Regions from separate parts of the Monashia sp. HAY1-5C genome, predicted to be linked through region 1. Evidence: predicted binding sites of a transcription regulator. Region 1 holds the regulator's gene; the other holds the start of a gene.
The links. The regulator HspR, encoded in region 1, represses chaperone genes until heat shock. The targets are predictions, from matches to a motif close to AAGTTGAGTCNNNNNGACTCAACTT.

Region 1 (7,186 bases):
CGAGCGCCAGGCCACGAAGGAGGCCGGCGAGATCGCGGGCCTCAACGTCCTGCGCATCGTCAACGAGCCCACCGCCGCGGCCCTCGCCTACGGCCTCGACAAGGGCAAGGAGGACGAGCTCATCCTCGTCTTCGACCTCGGTGGCGGCACCTTCGACGTGTCCCTCCTCGAGGTCGGCAAGGACGCCGAGGACGGCTTCGCCACGATCCAGGTGCGCGCCACCAACGGCGACAACCACCTCGGTGGCGACGACTGGGACGACGTCATCGTCCAGCACCTCATCACGCAGGTGAAGAACAAGACCGGCCAGGACCTGTCCAAGGACAAGATCGCGATGCAGCGCCTCCGCGACGAGGCCGAGCGCGCCAAGAAGGAGCTGTCGACCGCGACCTCCACGAACATCTCGGCGCAGTACATCTCGATGACGCCCGAGGGCCCGATCCACCTCGACGAGACGGTGACGCGCGCCCAGTTCGAGCAGATGACCAAGCAGCTGCTCGACCGCACGAAGGCCCCGTTCCACAAGGTCATCGAGGACGCCGGCATCAAGGTGTCCGACATCGACCACGTCGTCCTCGTCGGTGGCTCGACCCGCATGCCGGCGGTGAGCAACCTCGTCAAGGAGCTGACCGCCAAGGAGCCGAACAAGGGCGTCAACCCCGACGAGGTCGTCGCGATGGGTGCCTCCCTGCAGGCCGGCGTCCTCAAGGGCGAGCGCAAGGACGTCCTGCTCATCGACGTCACGCCGCTGTCGCTCGGCATCGAGACCAAGGGCGGCCTGTTCACCAAGCTCATCGAGCGCAACACGGCCATCCCGACGAAGCGCTCGGAGATCTTCAGCACCGCCGACGACAACCAGCCGTCGGTCCTCATCCAGGTCTTCCAGGGTGAGCGCGAGATCGCCCAGCACAACAAGTCGCTCGGCACCTTCGAGCTGACCGGCATCGCGCCGGCACCGCGCGGCGTGCCGAAGATCGAGGTCACCTTCGACATCGACGCCAACGGCATCGTCAACGTCAGTGCCAAGGACCAGGGCACCGGCAAGGAGCAGAAGATGACGATCACCGGCGGCTCGGCCCTGTCCAAGGAGGAGATCGACCGCATGGTCAAGGACGCCGAGGCGCACGCCGAGGAGGACAGGCAGCGCCGGGAGCAGGCCGAGGTCCGCAACCAGGCCGAGCAGCTCGTCTTCTCGACCGAGAACTTCCTCAAGGAGTCCGGCGACAAGATCCCGGCTGACGTCAAGACGCCGGTGGAGGAGTCGCTCGCCGACCTCAAGGCCGCGATCGCCGAGGGCTCCGAGGCCACGGTCGAGGACATCAAGGCCAAGATCGAGGACCTCAACACCAAGTCCCAGGCCATGGGCCAGGCGGTCTACGCGTCGGAGCAGGCGAGCGCCGCCTCGGCCGGCGCGGCGGGCTCCGACGGCACGGGTCCGACCGGCGGCCAGTCCGGTCCGACGGGCTCCGGTGCGGCCGACGACGACGTCGTGGACGCCGAGGTCGTCGACGAGGACGAGGCAAGGGAAGCCAAGTGACCGAGTCCAACAGCACCCCGAACCCCGAGGCCGAGGCCGTGCGGCCCGGCGCCGGTGGCCCCGAGGTGACGGACGCGCAGGGTGCCGGCGGCCAGGCCGCCGCCACCCCCCGCACCGGTGGCGCCTCCGGCGCCGCCGGTGCGGCCGGCGCCGGTGCGGCCGACTCCGGTTCGCGGGGCCACCACACGTACTACGAGGGTGGTCCGGGCGCGTCGTCCGAGCCCGGCGGGGACGACGAGTTCGACCACGGAGCGGGCACCGAGCGCGCCGACGAGCGTGAGGCGCTGGAGCAGGAGGACGCGCTCGCCGCGTCCTACCTCGCCGACCTCCAGCGGCTGCAGGCCGAGTACGTCAACTACAAGAAGCGTGTCGACCGCGACCGCGACGTCATCCGCACGACCGCCGTGGGCAGCGTCGTCGAGTCGCTGCTGCCGGTCCTCGACGACATCCACATGGCGCGGCAGGCCGGCGACCTCGCCAGCGGCCCGTTCGCGGCCATCGCCGACAAGCTCGAGGCGGTCCTCGGTCGGTACGGCGTCGAGCGCCTCGGCGAGGCCGGCCAGGAGTTCGACCCGACGGTGCACGAGGCGCTCATGCACGTCGAGGCCGAGCTGCCCGACGGCGCGTCGGGCACGACCGTCGTGCAGGTGCTCCAGCCCGGCTACCGCATCGGGGACCGGGTCGTCCGCGCGGCGCGGGTGTCGGTTGCCGACCCCGCGTGAGCGCCACACCGCGCCGAGGCCCCACGCGTCGGCCGGCATCCGTGATGATGTGAGGACCGCAGGTCCCACCGAGCAGCCGCAGGAGGAGAGGCAGGTGCGCCATGGCTAGCCAGGACTGGTTCGAGAAGGACTTCTACGCGATCCTCGGCGTGCCCCAGGACGCCGACGCTGCCGCGGTCAAGAAGGCCTACCGCAAGCTGGCCCGCGACCTGCACCCGGACCACAACGTCGGCGACACCCGCGCCGAGGAGCGCTTCAAGGAGATCGGGGAGGCGTACGCCGTCCTGTCCGACCCCGAGCAGCGCCGCGAGTACGACGCCATCCGCGCCATGTCGCACGGGGGTGCTCGCTTCACCGCGGGCGGTCCCGGCGGTGGGGGCGCCGGCTTCGAGGACATCTTCTCGGCGTTCGGCGGTGCGGCCGGTCCCGGCGGCACCCGTGTCCGCTTCGGCGGCGGGGGTGCGGGCGCCGGCCAGCCGAACCTCGAGGACATCCTCGGCCAGATGTTCGGTGGCGCGGGTCCGGGTGGTGCCGGCGGCTTCGGCCAGCAGTACGGCGGGTACGGCGCGACGGCCGGTCCGCGGCCGGGCGCCGACGTCCAGGCCTCGACGACGATCGGCTTCCGCGACGCGGTGGAGGGCTCCACGGTGACGCTCTCCTCGCCCGACCTCGGCCGCATCACGGCGCGGATCCCTCCGGGCGTCAAGGACGGCCAGAAGATCCGCCTCCGGGGCAAGGGGCGCCAGGGCGAGGCCGGCGGGCCTGCGGGCGACCTCATCCTCGCCGTCTCCGTCGACAAGCACCCGGTCTTCGGCCGCGACGGCGACGACCTCACCGTCGACCTGCCCGTCACCTTCGCCGAGGCGGCGCTCGGGGCCACGGTCCCCGTGCCGACCCTCGACGGTGGGCAGGTCAAGGTGCGCATCGCGCCCGGCACGCCGAGCGGCCGGGTCCTGCGCGTCAAGGGCCGTGGCGTCCGCCGCGGCGAGCACACCGGCGACCTCCTCGCGAAGGTCCAGGTCGTCGTGCCGCAGCGCCTGACCGACGAGGCTCGCGCGGCGATCGAGACCATGGCCGCGGCCGAGGACGGCCACGACCCGAGGGCCGACCTGTTCCGCCGAGCGCGGGCCTGAGGCCGGCCGGCGACGAGAACGAGGAAGGGAGTGCCGACGATGTCACGCAGGAGCGCGCGCCCCGCCGGGCACGACGACGACGCGCCCGTCTTCGTCATCTCCGTCGCCGCCGAGCTGGCCGGCATGCACGCGCAGACGCTGCGCCAGTACGACCGCCTCGGCCTCGTCACGCCGTCGCGCACCCGCGGGGGCGGGCGGCGCTACAGCACCCGCGACGTCGAGCTGCTCCGTGAGGTGCAGCGGCTGTCGCAGGAGGGCGTGTCGCTCGCGGGCATCCAGCGCATCCTCGACCTCGAGAACCACGTCACGGCGCTGCGGTCGCGGGTCGAGGAGCTCGCCGCCGAGCTCGAGCAGACCCAGGCCGCGCTCCACGCGAGCGCGCGCTTCTTCGCCGTCGGGCCGCGCGGGGACGCCGTCCCGCTGCGGCCCGGCCAGCGCCCGCCGCGCACCCCCGCGTCGCAGGCCCTGGTCGTCTGGCGCCCGGAGCGCTGACCACCCGCCTCGCGCACGTCGTTTGGCAACGCACGGCGCAGGTGCGAGGATGACCGGGCCTCCAGCCGTGTGGGCGCGCGCTGCACCCTGCCCACGTGGAGGTCTTCCTGTTGTCCCAGCCGCACGCCCCGATGACGCCGGACGGCGGGCTCGACCGGTCCTCCACCCTCGCGGCACCCGGGCGCAGCCACCGGCTCGCCCTGCCGGACACCGAGATCGGCCGCCTCATGGCCACCACCGACTGGGCGGCCACCGGCCTCGGTCCCGTGGACGACTGGCCGGCCGAGCTCGTCGCGGTCGTGGACACCGCGCTCGCACAGCGCTTCCCCATGCTCGTGTGCTGGGGTCCCGAGCTGCTCATGGTCTACAACGACGCCTACCGGGTGCTGCTCGGTGAGGCGAAGCACCCCGCCGCGCTCGGCCTGCCGGTGCGGGACGTGTGGCCGGAGGTGTGGGACCAGATCGCGCCGCGGCTGGCCGAGGTGGCGCGCACCCGCGTCCCCTCCTGGGACGAGGACCAGCTGCTCGTCGTCGACCGGAACGGCTTCCTCGAGGAGGCCTACTTCACGTGGTCCTACAGCGTCGTCACCGGACCGGACGGCGAGGTGGCCGGCGTCCTCGACATCGCCACCGAGACCACCGGCAAGGTGCTGGCCGAGCGTCGCGCCTCGGTCGTGTCACGGCTGGGGGCGGCCCTCGCCGGTGCGGCCACCGCCGAGGACGTCGAGCGTCTCGCGCTCGAGATCATGCGTGAGAACGTCGAGGACCACGCGTCGGTCGGGCTCATCGAGGGCCCGGTAGACGGCACGAGCGCGCCGGACCCGGGCGTCCACGTCGTGCCGGTCGTCGAGCCCGGCCGGAGGCGGGCCAGCGCCTCGCTCGTCGTCACCGCCAACCTCCGGCGGCCGTGGGACGAGCAGCTGCAGGCCTACGTCGAGCTGTGCGCGTCGCACGTCGCCGCCGCGCTCGCGGGCGTGCGCCGTCTCGACGCCGGGCGGCACCGCGTGGAGGCGCTCGCCGAGCTCGACACCGCCAAGACCGTCTTCTTCGCCAACATCAGCCACGAGCTGCGCACGCCGCTGACGCTCATAGCCGGGCCGGTCGAGGACGCGCTCGGCGAGCCCGCTCTGCCGGCGGCGGTGCGCTCACACCTCGAGCTCGTCGAGCGCAACACCGACCGGCTGAAGGTCCTCGTCGACCAGCTGCTCGACCTGACCCGCATGGACGCCGGGCGGGTCGAGCCGCACCGCGTCGAGACCGACGTCGCCGAGCTCGTCCGGGGGCTGGCCGCGAGCTTCCGTCCGGCCGTGCACCGCGTGGGCCTGACCTTCACGACCGACATCCCCGACCTCGGCCGGTCTGCGTGGGTCGACCGGGACATGGTCGAGCGCATCGTGCTCAACCTGCTGTCCAACGCGTTGAAGTACACGCCCGCCGGCGGCGTGCAGGTCACCCTTCACGAGCTTCCCGAGGGCTTCGAGGTGCTGGTCACCGACTCCGGCATCGGCATCCCGACCGACGACCTCGCCACCGTCTTCGAGCGGTTCCGGCAGCTGCCCCGCACCGACGGCATCCGGTCGCGCGAGGGCGCCGGCATCGGCCTGTTCCTCGTGCGCCAGCTCGCTGAGCTGCACGGCGGCGACGCCTGGGTCGACTCGGTCGAGGGCATGGGCAGCACCTTCGGCGTCTACCTCCCCTGGGGTCGGCCGCCCGCGGGCTCCCCGCCGGCGAGCCCCTCGATCACGCCGCGCACCGTCGAGTCCTTCCTGGCCGAGGCGCACGGCTGGGACGCCGGCGCCGACGCCGTGGCGTCGGCCCCGGACGGCGTCGACACCGCGGACGACGCCGACCCCGACCCCGGCCCCGACACCGCGGACGACGCCGACCCAGCCGCCCACCGGCCGGCGCGCCCCGACGCCGGAACCGCGTCCGGGTCGGGACCCGCCTCCCGACAGCCGGGTGGGCGCCCGCTCCTGCTGCTCGCCGAGGACAACGCCGACATGCGCGCCTACCTGAGCGAGGCACTCGCGGACGACTACGAGGTCGTGGCGGCCAGGGACGGCGTCGAGGCGCTGGCGACGGCCAGGTCCCGCCGGCCGGACCTCGTCCTCGCCGACGTCATGATGCCGCGCCTCGACGGCCTCGAGCTGCTCCGGGCGGTGCGCGAGGACGACACCCTGGCCGACGTTCCCGTCGTCATGCTCACCGCTCGGGCCGGTGACGAGGCCAGCGTCACCGGCCTCGGTCGCGGCGCCGACGACTACGTCGCCAAGCCGTTCGCGATGCGGCACCTGCGGGCGCGCCTGTCGGCCAACCTCGCCCGGGCCCACGAACGCGCACGTGACGCCGCCTGGCGGCGCGCCGTCGTCGCCTCGCTGCACGAGCCGCTGTCGGTGTTCGAGCCCGACGGTCGGGTCGTGTCGCTCAACGAGGCGTTCACCCGCTCCTACGGCTGGAGCCTCGAGGACGGCCCGATCGCGCCGCCCTACCCGTGGAGCGTCGAGGGGCCGGGCACCACGACCGAGCGCATCGCGCGCATCCTGGCCTCCAGCGAGCCGGTCGAGGAGACCTTCCCCCTCGCCCGCCGCGACGGCAGCCGGGCCTGGGTCTCGACCACGTCCTCGGTCATCCCCGCCAGCGGGATGCACCCGACGCTCGTCGTCAACGTCGTGCGCGACACGACGCTGCAGCACGAGGGCGAGCAGCGCCGCGCGCGTGCGGCCGCGCTGGCCGCCGAGCTGCGCTCGGCCCAGGAGCTCGAGCAGGTGGTCTCGGCCGCGATCGCCGGCTTCAGCGTCCTGTTCGACGGCATCGCGACCGTCCAGGTGGCAGGCGGCTCGGAGGCGGAGCGGCTGTACTTCAAGCCGCAGGGCCCGACGCCGGTCGCCGACCTGCACCCGTTGACCCGCTCGGTCCTCACCACCGGCCGGCTGCCCGGTGGGTACGACGCCCGGGCCGGCGTCGCCCCGGGCATCCTCTTCGAGCCCGACGGCCCGGAGTCGCCGGTCCGCGTGTGGGTCCGGCTGCGCGCACCCCGCATCGTCTCGGCCGACGAGGAGATCGCCGGCGACCTCGTCGCCCAGCTCTTCGCCCACGCCGTCGACCGGGTCGCGGCCCGGCAGGACCGCGAGACCAAGGAGGCGCAGCTGCGCCAGGCCATCGAGAGCCATCGCGTCATCGGCCACGCCGTCGGCGTCCTCATCGAGCGCCACCGGATCACGGCGGTGCAGGGGTTCGAGACGCTGCGGCAGCACTCGCTCAACCGCAACATCAAGCTGCGCGAGCTGGCCCAGCGCGTCGTC
Region 2 (7,186 bases), on a different contig from region 1:
GCGCCGGTGGCCGACCCGGATCGTCTCGAGTCCGAGGGCCGGGCAGCGACCGACCTCCTCGCGTGGTTCGACGAGGGCGCTACCGGCCTGCTCCAGGCCCTGTTCGACGCCCCCGACGACCTCGACGCGTTCACGTTCCTCCACGACGCCCCCGCCCCGCGGGTCTTCTGGACGCGACGGCAGTGCCACGAGACGACGGTCCACGCCGTCGACGCCATGGCGGCCCGCCTGGGGAGGCCGCCGTGTCCGGAGGAGACGTGGCTGCGTCCAAGGGCCGCGTCCGACGGCATCGACGAGCTGCTCACCGGGTTCGTCCCGCGCGGCAAGCAGGGCGTGCAGCCGGAGCGACCGGTGCGCCTGCTCGTGCGGCCCGACGACGCCGCGCTCGCCTGGCTGCTCGACCTCGCGCCGGACCGACCCGCCACGACGACCCGGCTCACCGACGTCGAGGCCCTCGCCGCCGACGCCGACGTGGCGTGGACCGGCGGCGCCGTCGACGTGTTCCTGCGGCTCTGGAGCCGGACCGACGTCGAGCCGGCCGACGCGCTCGAGCGGTGGTGGCGTGACGCGGTGTCCGTGACGTGGTGACGACAGGGGCTTCGGCCGGGTCGGCGGACAGGGCAGCCGCCGGGGCGGCGGACGGGGCAGCCGCCGGGGCGGCGTCGGGGGCAGCAGCCCGCGGCACCGGACTGCAGTCGGGCCCGAGGACGAGGAGGCGGCATGCCTGACGGAGGGCTCGGTCGCGCGGTGCAGTCGGCCGTGTACCGGGCGGGCGTCTTCGGGCGTCGCCCCGCCGTGCCCACCGACGGGACGCGGCGCGAGGAGGCCGCGCGCCGCGTCATGTCCCGTCGTGGGTTCGCCTACGTCGCCGGGTCGGCCGGGTCCGAGGCGACCGCCCGCTCCAACCGTCAGGCGTTCGACCGGTGGCAGGTCGTGCCGCGGATGCTCGTCGACACACGTGCCCGTGACCAGTCCGTGGAGCTGTTCGGCCGGCGGCACGCCTCGCCGTTCCTCGTCTCCCCCATCGGCGTGCTGTCGATGGCCCACCGCGACGCCGATCTCGCGGTCGCGCGAGGCGCCCGCGAACAGCACGTGACGCCCGTGCTCAGCACCCAGGCGTCCGTGCCGATGGAGGACGTCGCGCGCGAGCTGGACGGGTCGGGCCACTGGTACCAGCTGTACTGGAGCAGCGACGACGCCCTCGTCGAGAGCCTCGTGTCCCGCGCCGAGGCCTGCGGCAGCGAGGCCCTCGTCGTCACGCTCGACACCGCGTACCTCGGCTGGCGACCGCGTGACCTTGACCTCGGCCACCTCCCCTTCGCCCGCGGTGAGGGCATCGCCCAGTACACGTCCGACCCGGTGTTCCGGCGCCTCGTCTCCGAACGGCTCGCGGCCGCGGAACACCTTGGGACGCAGGAGCGTCCGCGTCCGACCCCCGCCGCCGTGTCGACGCTGCTGTCCATCAGCCGCAACCACCCGGGCGACACGCGTCGCAACCTCTCCTCACCCGAGCCGCGTGCCGCGGCCGACACCTTCCTCGACGTGTTCAGCCGGCCGTCCCTGACGTGGGAGGACCTCCCCCGGCTCCGGTCGCTGACGACGCTCCCCGTGGTGCTCAAGGGCATCCTGCACCCCGACGACGCCCGGCGAGCGGTCGACGCCGGTGTGGACGGCCTCTGGGTGTCGAACCACGGTGGCCGGCAGGTCGACCGGTCGGTGGCAGCGCTCGACGCGCTGCCCGGCGTCGTCGAGGCGGTGCGGCACTCTGGTTCACGGATGCCGATCGTGTCCGACAGTGGGATCCGCTGCGGCGCAGACGCTTTCGTCGCGCTTGCGCTGGGAGCCAACGCGGTCGGCGTCGGGCGTCCGCACGTCTACGGCCTGGCCTTGGCCGGGGCTGCCGGGGTCGCCGAGGTGCTGCGCAACCTGCGCGCCGAGCTCGACCTCCAGCTGGCCCTTTCGGGCCGCACCTCGGTGGTCGGGCTGACGCCCGAGGACCTCGTCCGCGCCACCTGACCCGCGTCGCCCGTCGTCCGCCGACGCGGCGCTCGCGCGAACCCGCTGGTGGACCGACGCGTTCGCTCGCCCACACCGTCACGTCGAACCGGTCCGCATGGTCGGCCCGTGGATCTCGGTCGACGTGCGGGGCCGTCACAGGGAGGATCGGGGCATGCCAGCGCTCGACCACCTGACGAAGGACGCCTTCCCCAAGTCCGCCAAGTACGACGCCATGTGGCTCGTCGACCTCGACATGGGGCCGCACCCGCTCTGGCTGCTCGAGGACCTCGCGGCCGACCTCGAGCTGCGCCCGGGCATGCGCGTCCTCGACCTGGGGTCGGGCCTCGGTGCGACGTCGGTGTTCCTCGCCAAGGAGTACGGCGTGCACGTGGTCGCCGCCGACCTCTGGGTCGACCCGAGCGAGGCCGGTGCCGTCTTCGACAAGGAAGGCGTGGCGGACCGAGTCCTGCCGGTGCGCGTCGACGCCCACCAGCTGCCCTTCGGCCGTGGCACGTTCGACGCCGTCGTCAGCATCGACGCGTGGGAGTACTTCGGTACCGGTGACCACTACCCGCCGTACGTGGCCAGGTTCCTGCGCCCGGGCGGGCAGCTCGGCGTCGCCACGCCGGCCCTGACCACCGAGGTGCGCGAGCTCGGCGAGATCCCGGACCACCTCGACCGTGTCGTCGGGGCCGAGACCGCCGCGTGGCACACCGCGGAGTGGCTGCGCAGCCAGTGGGAGTTCAGCCGCGCCTTCGCCTCGGTGACGGCACGCAGCCAGCCGGAGGGGTGCGCCAACTGGCTGCTCTGGGAGCGGGCCGTCAACGAGCTCAAGGGCCAGGCCACCTCGCCCGTGCAGCAGATGCTCGAGGCCGACGGGGGCGCCTTCGTCACCTTCGCACTCGTCACCGGGAGGGTCGCATGAGCAGCGACGACCGGCTGGCTGGCCGCAGCGGCGGCACCGACGACCGCGCGGGCGGCTGGAGCGCGGGTGGCGCGGGTGGCGTGGGTGCGGGCCGCCCGAGCGCGCGTGGCGTGGGCGCCGGGTCGAGAGTCACCGGCGCCGACCTCGTCCACCTGCGGCGGGCCGTCGAGCTCGCCCGTCTCGCGCTCGAGCGCGGCGACGAGCCGTTCGGCTCGGTCCTCGTGTCGGGTGAGGGCAAGCTGCTCTTCGAGGACCACAACCACGTCGTCGAGCTCGACGAGACCCAGCACCCCGAGCTCGCCATCGCCCGGTGGGCCGGTGCCCGGCTGACGCCGGCGGAGCGGGCCGCCGCGACGGTCTACACCTCGGGCGAGCACTGCGCGATGTGCTCGGCTGCGCACGGTTGGGTGGGGCTGGGTCGGATCGTCTACGCCGCGAGCACCGAGCAGCTCGTGCGGTGGCGCGCGTCGTGGGGCGCCTCGCCCTCGCGGGTCCGGGCCCTGGCGATCACCGACGTCGTGCCGGGCGCCGTCGTCGCGGGCCCGGTGCCCGAGCTGGAGGACGAGGTCCGCGACCTGCACGAGCGGTTCGCGCGCCGGCACCCGCCGAGCTGACGCGTCGATGCCCTGCGCCTACGCCCGCCACAACCGCGCCACGGCGCACTTCCCGGGCAGATGAGCCCCGACTCCCCGCCACAACCGCGCCACGGCGCACTTCCACGGCCGATGCAGCACACCCTCGTCCCCAACAACAGCGCCACGGCGGAGTTGTGAAGGTGCCGCCCGTGAGGGCTGTGGAGAGCGGCTGCGCGCCGACGCGGTCAACGGGCAGGCTCTCGGCATGGCAACCCCTGACCAGCAGACGTCGGTGCTCCTCCGGTCCGACGCGATCGGGGCCGGAGTCACGGATGGCAGACTGAGGCGCAGCCACCAGCCGGTCTTCCGCGGGGTGTATGTCGTGCGCGAGGCGGGGCCGACGCCGAGGGCGCGGATCGAGGCGGCCCTTGCCGTCGTCACCCCGGGCAGCTACGTCTCGAAGGACATCTACTCCACCCCGGCGCGCACACTCGGGCGCGTCACCAAGGCGATGCGCTCCGTGGGGATGCCGGTGCCGCGGCTGCGCGAGGACTGGCGTCGCCACTTCCCGAGCCGGCCCGGCGACGTGACATCAGCCGGAGGACTCGAGACCGAGAACTTCGCCACGGCGCAGCTCTGAGGCCACCGGGACGCCAAGACGGCGGGGAACCGCGCCATGCCGCGGTCGCGTTGGCCGGCCTCGGGTGGCGTCGGTTTGCGGAGGGTGCGCGGGCCCGGTTCGTCGGAGTGTGCGTGGACAGCGGGGTGCGGATGCGGCGCGGGTATGGGACTGGTGTGTTCCGCCCATGGCGAACAGGCTCGGAACCTGAGCCCGACCGACTCAGGATGGGGAACAGGACCCGAGGCCGCCGCGTTGGTCGGGTTGTGCTCGCTGACAGCGGGCACGGATAGCATCGAGATGTCTCTCGATCAGTCAGGAGAAGAACATGTTCGAACGGTTCACCGACAGGGCCCGGAGGGTGGTTGTCCTCGCGCAGGAGGAAGCGCGTCTGCTCAACCACAACTACATCGGGACCGAGCACATCCTCCTGGGTCTGATCCACGAAGGCGAAGGCGTCGCCGCGAAGGCCCTCGAATCGCTCGACATCTCGCTCGAAGCGGTCCGGGCCCAGGTCCAGGAGATCATCGGCCAGGGGCAGCAGGCCCCGACCGGCCACATCCCCTTCACGCCCCGCGCGAAGAAGGTTCTCGAGTACTCGCTCCGCGAGGCACTCCAGCTCGGCCACAGCTACATCGGCACCGAGCACATCCTCCTCGGCCTCATCCGTGAGGGCGAGGGCGTCGCAGCCCAGGTCCTCGTCAAGCTCGGAGCCGAGCTGAACAAGGTGCGCCAGCAGGTCATCCAGCTGCTGTCGGGCTACCAGGGCGGTCAGAGCGGCGAGAAGACCGGTGCCGGCGTCGGCCAGGCCCAGGGCGAGGGCACCCCGGCGGGGTCGCTCGTGCTGGACCAGTTCGGCCGCAACCTCACCCAGGCCGCCCGCGAGGGCAAGCTCGACCCGGTCATCGGGCGCGAGAAGGAGATCGAGCGGGTCATGCAGGTGCTGTCCCGCCGCACGAAGAACAACCCGGTCCTCATCGGTGAGCCCGGCGTCGGCAAGACCGCCGTCGTGGAGGGCCTGGCCCAGGACATCGTCAAGGGCGAGGTCCCGGAGACCCTCAAGGACAAGCAGCTCTACACCCTCGACCTCGGCTCGCTCGTCGCGGGCAGCCGCTACCGCGGTGACTTCGAGGAGCGGCTGAAGAAGGTCCTCAAGGAGATCCGCACCCGCGGCGACATCATCATCTTCATCGACGAGATCCACACCCTCGTCGGTGCCGGTGCGGCCGAGGGTGCCATCGACGCCGCGAGCATCCTCAAGCCGATGCTGGCGCGCGGTGAGCTGCAGACGATCGGCGCGACGACGCTCGACGAGTACCGCAAGCACATCGAGAAGGACTCGGCGCTCGAGCGGCGCTTCCAGCCGATCCAGGTCCAGGAGCCGACGCTGCCGCACGCCATCGAGATCCTCAAGGGCCTGCGCGACCGCTACGAGGCCCACCACCGGGTCACCATCACCGACGGCGCGCTCGTCGCGGCGGCGAACATGGCCGACCGCTACATCAACGACCGGTTCCTGCCCGACAAGGCCATCGACCTCATCGACGAGGCGGGCGCGCGCCTGCGCATCCGCCGGATGACGGCCCCGCCGGACCTGCGCGACTTCGACGAGAAGATCGCCGCGCTCGTCCGCGAGAAGGAGTCGGCCATCGACGGCCAGGACTTCGAGCGTGCGGCGCGCGTCCGCGACGACGAGAAGCGCCTGCGCCAGGAGAAGGCCGCCCGTGAGGCGCAGTGGAAGTCCGGTGACATGGACGTCGTCGCCGAGGTCGACGAGGAGCTCATCGCCGAGGTCCTTGCCGCCAGCACCGGCATCCCGGTGTTCAAGCTGACGGAGGAGGAGTCGAGCCGGCTGCTCCACATGGAGGACGAGCTGCACAAGCGCATCGTCGGCATGGACGACGCCGTCAAGGCGCTGTCGCAGGCGATCCGGCGCACGCGTGCGGGCCTGAAGGACCCGCGTCGTCCGGGTGGCTCGTTCATCTTCGCCGGCCCCACCGGCGTCGGTAAGACCGAGCTGGCCAAGACGCTCGCCGAGTTCCTCTTCGGCAGCGAGGACGCGCTCATCAGCCTCGACATGTCGGAGTTCTCCGAGAAGCACACGGTCTCGCGCCTGTTCGGTTCGCCCCCCGGCTACGTCGGCTACGAGGAGGGCGGCCAGCTCACCGAGAAGGTGCGCCGCAAGCCGTTCTCGGTCGTGCTCTTCGACGAGGTCGAGAAGGCCCACCCGGAGATCTTCAACTCGCTGCTGCAGGTGCTCGAGGACGGCCGCCTGACCGACTCCCAGGGTCGGATGGTCGACTTCAAGAACACCGTCATCATCATGACGACGAACCTCGGCACGCGCGACATCTCCAAGGCCTCCATGGGCTTCAGCGCCGGACCCGACAGCCGCTCGGACTACGAACGGATGAAGGCGAAGGTCACCGACGAGCTCAAGCAGCACTTCCGCCCCGAGTTCCTCAACCGCGTCGACGACACGATCGTGTTCCCGCACCTCAGCAGGGACGAGATCACCCAGATCGTCGACCTCGAGATCGCCAAGCTCGACAAGAGGCTCAAGGACAAGGACATGGGCATCGAGCTCACGCCCGCGGCCAAGAACCTGCTTGCCAAGAAGGGCTACGACCCCGTGCTCGGTGCGCGCCCGCTGCGCCGCACCATCCAGCGCGAGATCGAGGACGCGCTCTCGGAGAAGATCCTCTACGCCGAGTTCACGTCCGGCCAGTACGTCAAGGTCGACACCGAGGGCGAGGGCAAGGAGGAGACGTTCACGTTCTCCGACATGGCCCACCCGGGCAAGACGCACCGCCCCGCGGACGACCTGCCCGAGCTGCCCGAGGGCGCCGCGCTCGACGAGGCGCTCGGCGTCAACGTCACGGCCGGCCCGCCCGTGCCCGACGACACGGTCTACCCCGACCGCGGGGTGTCCGGCGAGCGCTGAGGCACGGTCTGGAGCCGGCGCTTCGTCGGCCTCACGAGGCACCATCGGCCGAAGGGGCCGGGGACACGTTCCCCGGCCCCTTCGCCGTCCTCCCCCATGGCCGTTCCGCTCCACTTCGCCCGCCG

Region 2: the regulator HspR is predicted to act here: its motif matches at 4,322-4,346, upstream of ACR9ZK_RS03665 (ATP-dependent Clp protease ATP-binding subunit).

What each region holds. Positions count from the first base shown of each region.
Region 1 is NZ_JBPGXG010000007.1:29,352-36,537, forward strand. Features, by position in the region: gene dnaK (molecular chaperone DnaK) at 1-1,537, shown strand, start outside; gene ACR9ZK_RS02125 (nucleotide exchange factor GrpE) at 1,534-2,259, shown strand; gene ACR9ZK_RS02130 (DnaJ C-terminal domain-containing protein) at 2,361-3,392, shown strand; gene ACR9ZK_RS02135 (heat shock protein transcriptional repressor HspR) at 3,432-3,884, shown strand; gene ACR9ZK_RS02140 (ATP-binding protein) at 3,980-7,186, shown strand, end outside.
Region 2 is NZ_JBPGXG010000013.1:43,068-50,253, reverse strand. Features, by position in the region: gene ACR9ZK_RS03690 (maleylpyruvate isomerase family mycothiol-dependent enzyme) at 1-588, shown strand, start outside; gene ACR9ZK_RS03685 (alpha-hydroxy-acid oxidizing protein) at 721-2,016, shown strand; gene ACR9ZK_RS03680 (SAM-dependent methyltransferase) at 2,171-2,923, shown strand; gene ACR9ZK_RS03675 (nucleoside deaminase) at 3,034-3,537, shown strand; gene ACR9ZK_RS03670 (hypothetical protein) at 3,764-4,138, shown strand; gene ACR9ZK_RS03665 (ATP-dependent Clp protease ATP-binding subunit) at 4,446-7,061, shown strand.